Regions from separate parts of the Clostridium algidicarnis genome, predicted to be linked through region 2. Evidence: riboswitches for the same ligand, from Rfam matches in the RefSeq annotation. Region 2 holds a riboswitch; the other holds the start of a gene.
What was found. Region 2 has a riboswitch for S-adenosylmethionine ahead of BV55_RS0105040 (methionine ABC transporter ATP-binding protein). Riboswitches for the same ligand answer to the same signal wherever they lie in the genome.
Positions count from the first base shown of each region.

Region 1 (3,422 bases), 1.1 Mb from region 2:
GCCCCTGAAATAGAAGGTGCTTGTGAGCTTATAGCATACCTACGAGATAATAATATAACTGCTTCTATGGGACATACTAAAGCCACATATGAAGAGGCTATGACAGGAATACAATGTGGTATTTCCCACTCTACTCATCTTTATAATGCTATGACAGGGCTTCACCATCGTAATCCTGGAACTGTTGGTGCAATATTTGATTCTTCTATAACTACCGAAACAATTTCAGATGGAATTCATATAAGTTATCCTTCTCTAAGAGTTGCCTATAAACAAAAGGGCTTAGATAAGGTACTATTAGTAACTGATGCTATGATGGCTTGTTCAATGCCAGATGGAATTTATTCTTTAGGTGGACAAAAGGTCATTGTTGAAAATGGCGCTGCTAGATTAAAATCTGGTTCTCTTGCTGGTTCTATTTTAACTCTAGATAAGGCTGTTAAAAATGTTTATAACAACACAGATTATCCTTTAAACGAAATTGTTAATATGGCTACTGTGAATCCTGCAAGACTTTGTAAGGTAGCTACTTTTAAAGGCTCTGTTAAAGAAGGATTCGATGCCGATCTATTACTATTTGATGATGGAATAAATATTAAAAAGGTTATAATTAATGGAAAGATAATTCTTTAATATTTCCATATTCGAAAAATTAACCTGGATATTTTAAAATATCCAGGTTAATTTTTATATATACCTTTTTATAACATTCACTTTATTTAACTTTTCCCATGGTAGATCTAGATCACTTCTACCAAAATGTCCATAGGCCGCAACCTGTTTATATATTGGTCTTCTTAGATCTAGTTCTTTAATTATTGATGCTGGTCGTAAGTCAAATACATTGTTAATTATTTCTATTATTTTTTCATCACTTATTTTTCCTGTCCCAAAAGTATCTACATCAATGGATACAGGTCTTGCAACACCTATAGCATAAGCTACTTGAATTTCTATTTTATCAGAAACTCCAGCTGCAACTAAGTTTTTAGCAACCCATCTTGCTGCATAAGCTGCAGATCTATCTACCTTAGTTGGATCTTTTCCTGAAAAAGCACCTCCACCGTGTCTTCCATATCCCCCATAAGTATCAACTATTATTTTTCTTCCTGTTAATCCTGAATCTCCTTGAGGTCCCCCTATTACAAATCTACCTGTTGGGTTTATATAATATTTTGTATCCTTGTCCAATAAGTTAGATTCAACTACTTCTTCAATTACATACTTGCGTAAATCTTTATCTATTTGCTCTAAAGATACCTCAGGGCTATGTTGAGTTGATATTACTATAGTATCGATTCTTTTAGGTTTATTATCCTCATATTCTACTGTTACTTGAGTTTTTCCATCTGGCCTTAGATAAGGAAGAGTTCCATTCTTTCTTACTTCTGATAGTCTTCTTGCTAACTTATGGGCCATAGATATTGGAAGAGGCATATATTCTTCTGTTTCATTACTGGCAAATCCAAACATCATTCCTTGGTCTCCAGCACCAATTCCTCCAAGCTCTTCTTTAGTACCATTTTTAGATTCTAAAGCTTCATCTACTCCCATAGCTATATCAGTTGATTGTTCATCTATAGATGTAAGTACTGAACAAGTTTCAGCATCAAATCCATATTTAGCTCTTACATATCCTATTTCCTCTATGGTTTTTCTAACTACTTTTGAGATATCCACATAACAATCCGTAGATATTTCGCCAGCTACCATTACCATACCTGTTGTTACCATAGTTTCACAAGCTACTCGTCCATTCGGATCCTTTGATAATATTGTATCTAATATGGCATCGGATATCTGGTCACACATTTTGTCAGGATGTCCTTCTGTTACTGATTCTGATGTAAATAGTTTCTTCATAATATTCCTATACTAAATTTTCTTTAGTATAGTTTTCACTCCTTTCTAAAACATAATAAAAAAGCCCCTCAAGAAAGAAGTGACTTTATTTCGCTTCTCTCTTATCTTGCAGTTATACTGCTGGAATTGGCACCGTGGCTTATTCGCCGGTTGCCGGGTTTCATAGGGCCCTTTTCCCTCCACCTCTCTTGATAAGAGCTTATATAATTTTATAACATAATAAATTCTACCATATTACATTTATTACGTCAATATCATCTCAACAAAAAAAAGACACATATGTGTCTTTTGGTGGAGGAAGATGGATTCGAACCATCGAAGTCGTAGACAGCAGATTTACAGTCTGCCCCCTTTAGCCACTCGGGAATTCCTCCATGTGGAGCTGGCAATAGGAATTGAACCTACAACCTGCTGATTACAAGTCAGCTGCTCTACCGTTGAGCCATGCCAGCAAAATATATAGTTTTAATTTTAAAAATGGTGGGCACAACAGGGCTCGAACCTGTGACCCTCTGCTTGTAAGGCAGATGCTCTCCCAGCTGAGCTATGCGCCCTGGGATTGGTGGAGGAAGATGGATTCGAACCATCGAAGTCGTAGACAGCAGATTTACAGTCTGCCCCCTTTAGCCACTCGGGAATTCCTCCATGTGGAGCTGGCAATAGGAATTGAACCTACAACCTGCTGATTACAAGTCAGCTGCTCTACCGTTGAGCCATGCCAGCATATCTACCAATGCTCTATCTTTTTACATACCGCATCGGCTGACAAGGTTTAGTATACCTAGATATAGATATAAATTCAACCTCCATTTTACCTCATTATCCTAAGTCAATTTTTCATTACTTCATTTTACTCTATAATACTATGTTTTTGGATACTATCCATATTTTTTTAATAAATTATACACTAAATATTTAAATAATTTAATATATAAACCCTAATCCTTCTATATAGCCACTTTATATGTAGCGTAATATTATTTTTTATTAAACATATAAATTAATTAGGAGGCGGTTATATTGAAAAAGGATAAGATTCATTACAAGAATGATATGGCTATTTTTGAACTTTCTAAGTTACTTAAAAATTATATAGATAAAAACACCATTTTAATATGTGTAGGTACAGATAGATGTATCGGAGATTCTCTAGGTCCAATTGTAGGTACATTTTTAACATATAAACTTTTCCCCTTGCCTGTTTATGGTAGTATTTCTTCTCCTATCCATGCTTTGAACTTAATTGAAAAGGTTTCACATATCAAATTACTACATCCTACCTCTAATATATTAGCAATAGATGCATGTTTAGGTGATGAGTCTTCCATAGGTGAAATTCAATTTAGGAATCTTCCTTTACATCCAGGTAAAGGGGTAGGTAAAACTCTACCGCATGTTGGTGATACATCAATTATAGGGATAGTTGATTTCAACAATGGAGACAACATCTTTATTAACAACACCATACGTTTAAGCTTTATTGTAGATATGGCAACCGTAATAACAGAATCATTATTTAATTCCTTGCAATTAAATAAATTAAAACTTTAACTAACCTA
Region 1 covers NZ_JNLN01000001.1:2,148,005-2,151,426, reverse strand. Annotated here, with positions in the region: gene nagA (N-acetylglucosamine-6-phosphate deacetylase) at 1-633, shown strand, start outside; gene metK (methionine adenosyltransferase) at 688-1,863, opposite strand; SAM riboswitch class I at 1,962-2,061, opposite strand; tRNA gene BV55_RS0110235 (tRNA-Tyr) at 2,153-2,237, opposite strand; tRNA gene BV55_RS0110230 (tRNA-Thr) at 2,241-2,315, opposite strand; tRNA gene BV55_RS0110225 (tRNA-Val) at 2,342-2,417, opposite strand; tRNA gene BV55_RS0110220 (tRNA-Tyr) at 2,424-2,508, opposite strand; tRNA gene BV55_RS0110215 (tRNA-Thr) at 2,512-2,586, opposite strand; gene yyaC (spore protease YyaC) at 2,884-3,414, shown strand.
Region 1: it holds a riboswitch for S-adenosylmethionine, as region 2 does, so the genes downstream of both, metK (methionine adenosyltransferase) here and BV55_RS0105040 (methionine ABC transporter ATP-binding protein) in region 2, are expected to answer to the same signal.

Region 2 (3,422 bases):
TTTATAGTGTTCTTATTACCTTCTTTAGAATTGCTTGAACAACCTATAAGTATTGAAGGTATTAATAATAATGAAGTTAGTAAAATGGTTAGTTTTTTCATTGTATATTCCTCCTATGAAATTAATTTTTTATATAATATATTTCCAAGTGCTTGAATTAACTGAACTAATATTATTAAAATAATTACAGTTATAATCATGACATCAACTTTAAATCTGTGGTAGCCATATCGTACGGCTACATCTCCAAGGCCACCAGCACCAATGGAGCCAGCCATAGCTGAGTATCCTATAACATTAATAACCGTAAGTGTTATACCAGATACGATAGAAGGTAAAGCTTCTTTTATCATAACTTTAAATATAATTTGCATATTGCTAGAGCCGAAAGACTTTGCAGCTTCAATTATTCCATAATCTACTTCGTTTAAAGAAGATTCAATAACCCTTGCAGCAAAGGGCATTGCACCAATGGTTAGGGGTACTATAGCCGCATTTGTCCCAATACTTTTTCCAACTATAAATTTAGTGAAGGGTGCTATAGATATCATTAATATTAAAAATGGCATAGATCTTAAGATATTTATAATAAAATCTAAAATGTTATAAAGTAATTTATTTGGGTTTAGCCCTTTAGGTGATGTTACAACCAGTATTATAGCTAGGACAAATCCTAAAATCACAGCAAGGATTGTAGAAGAGACCACCATATATAAGGTGTCTAAAAGCGCAGGTAGTATAATGTTTTGAATCATTAATTTCTCACCTCCCAGTTTATATTATTTTGATCTAGATATTTTACTATGCTATCCTTATCATCTTTTTTTATATTAATGGTAAGAGTGCCAAGAAGAGAATTCCTAAATCTTTCAACCTTACCTTCAATTATAGAAAAGTCCTTGTCTAAGTCTCTAGCCATAGAAGTTATAATGGACTTGCTACTAGATTCTTTGGGAAAAAATAGCTTAATATTTATCCCTTGAAGTTTTATAGGTAAATCACCATCACCAATAAAAGTCTTTAAGCTACTATCAGGTTTTAAAAAGAGATCTTCTACACTTCCGTTATATAAAAGTTTTCCGCTATCAATAAGGGCAACACTATTGCAAATTTCTTTTATAACCTCCATTTGGTGAGTTACTATAGCTATGGTTATACCAAAATCTTTATTTAATTTGTTTAGTAGGGATAAGATATCTTTTGTAGTCTTAGGGTCTAAAGCTGAAGTAGCCTCATCACAAAGGAGCATCTTAGGCTCTAACGCAAGGGCTCTTGCGATAGCTATTCTTTGTTTTTGACCACCACTTAATTTAGATGGCTTAACATGGGCTTTATCAGTTAGTGAAACTAGATCTAATAATTCATAGACCCTCTTTTTTATTGATTCTTTGGTGTAGCCCCAAGTTTCTAAGGGAAGTGATATATTTTCATAAACTGTCTTTCTGTTTAATAGATTAAAGTTTTGGAATATCATACCTAAGTCTTTTCTAGCAATTCTAAGGTCTTTATAATTTAGCGTTTCTATATATTTATCATCTACCTTAATACTTCCAGATTCATAGCTTTCAAGGCCATTTATACACCTTAATAGTGTTGACTTCCCAGCACCGCTATAACCTATTATTCCAAATATATCGCCTTTTTTTATGGATAAGTTTATGTCTTCTAGTACAACTAATCCTTCATAAGACTTTTTTAAATTCGTTATTTCAATCAAAATTACCACCCCATCTATATTTATATATAAAAAAATACCAGAGAATAAACTCTGGTATCTGAAACCACGCTCATTCTCTTATCTCTCAGTAATTAAACTGCAGGATTTAGCACCTTGTATTCATAACTTACATTATGAATACTGGTTGCTGGGCATCAAAGGGCCAGTCCCTCCGCCACTCGCGATAAGATATTAAAATCTATTAAATTTTAAAATTAATTATATATGCTATGAGTTATATAGTCAAGGAAATTTATAAAATAATTTTAAAAAGTATTGATTGATTTATGAATATCTCATTCATGGTAATCGTGGAAGAAAACCTGACCATACCCGAATCTTTTATTATTTTGTTGACTAGATATAATTGCAGAAAGTAATTTGAAGTTAAGCAAGCTTCATGGTAAAATATTACAGAAGGGAGGAGAGGTGTTTGAAAAAGGTTTTAATTATAGCATTAGTAGGATTATTAATCATAAGCTTTTTTATTATACAAAGAAATACAAAGTTAAATATTAATAGTAATGATATTACAGAAATAAGTATTACATCATTACCATCACCACCAACGAATAAAAGTATTAAAGATGTAGTAGAAATTAATGAATTTGTAAGTATATTAAATGAATTAGATTTAAAAAGAGTTAAGAATACCGATGAAAAAGGTTGGAAATATCTAATAAAAGTAATTGGGGATGAAGATTACACAATACAAATAGTATCTTCACATTTAATTATAAATGAAAAGCGATATGAAACAGATAACCTAGATAAACTAATAAAATTTATAGAAGAATTAAATATGCTTAAGGAGTGATGTTATGAATAGAAAAATATTTAAATCAATATTAGTAGTAATGTTGACATTATTAATTACGGCTAATATTACTATATCAAGTAAGGCTATGGGAATAGAGCAATTTAGCAATGAAAAAGTTATTGTTAATGAATTTATAGATAAATATCATCCAGGAAAAAATTATGATGATATAATTAGTTTATATGATTTTAATGATAAAATAAGTTATTTATTATTTACACTCAGTGATAGTGGATATGTGATTATAGATATAAATGATAAGTGTGTTGTAGAAAGTGGAACAGATAATAATAACTTTATAAAGGCTGATACAAATAAATATTATTACAATGGACCATTTGCATACTTTATAGAAAAGGATGGTATGTTATTTGATTTAACTTCACAAGAATATATAAAGGAAAAAGATTTAAAATGTGTAACTCCTAAAAAAGAATTAGACTATGAGGTTGATAGTTCAATTACACTGTATGGCGAAGTTGAATATGGTGTATATCTAAAAGGAACATTACCTAATTATTCATATAATCCAAATGGCATATGTGGGTCTACAGCAGCAGCTATGTTTTTAAGATATTGGGATACTTGGCATAATGGAAACTATGTTCCATCTAATCTACAGACAAGTAATGGAGAAGCATTAATAAAAAGATTAGTTCCACATATTGATGGAAGTAGTCCAGGAAGTAGTCCAGATGAGTTAAAAAATGGGATACAGAGTTATTTAAGAAGTCAAGGTGTGAATGATTATATGTATAGTGAAACATATGGTAATTATAGGGTTCAAGAGAGAATAGATAATAATAAACCATTTATATTAGGATTAACTAATCACCCAACATACAATGAACATTGGGTAACTGCATATGGATACTTTGTAGAATT
Region 2 covers NZ_JNLN01000001.1:1,002,386-1,005,807, reverse strand. Annotated here, with positions in the region: gene BV55_RS0105050 (MetQ/NlpA family ABC transporter substrate-binding protein) at 1-101, opposite strand, end outside; gene BV55_RS0105045 (methionine ABC transporter permease) at 114-755, opposite strand; gene BV55_RS0105040 (methionine ABC transporter ATP-binding protein) at 755-1,717, opposite strand; SAM riboswitch class I at 1,793-1,908, opposite strand; gene BV55_RS0105035 (hypothetical protein) at 2,151-2,534, shown strand; gene BV55_RS15050 (C39 family peptidase) at 2,539-3,422, shown strand, end outside.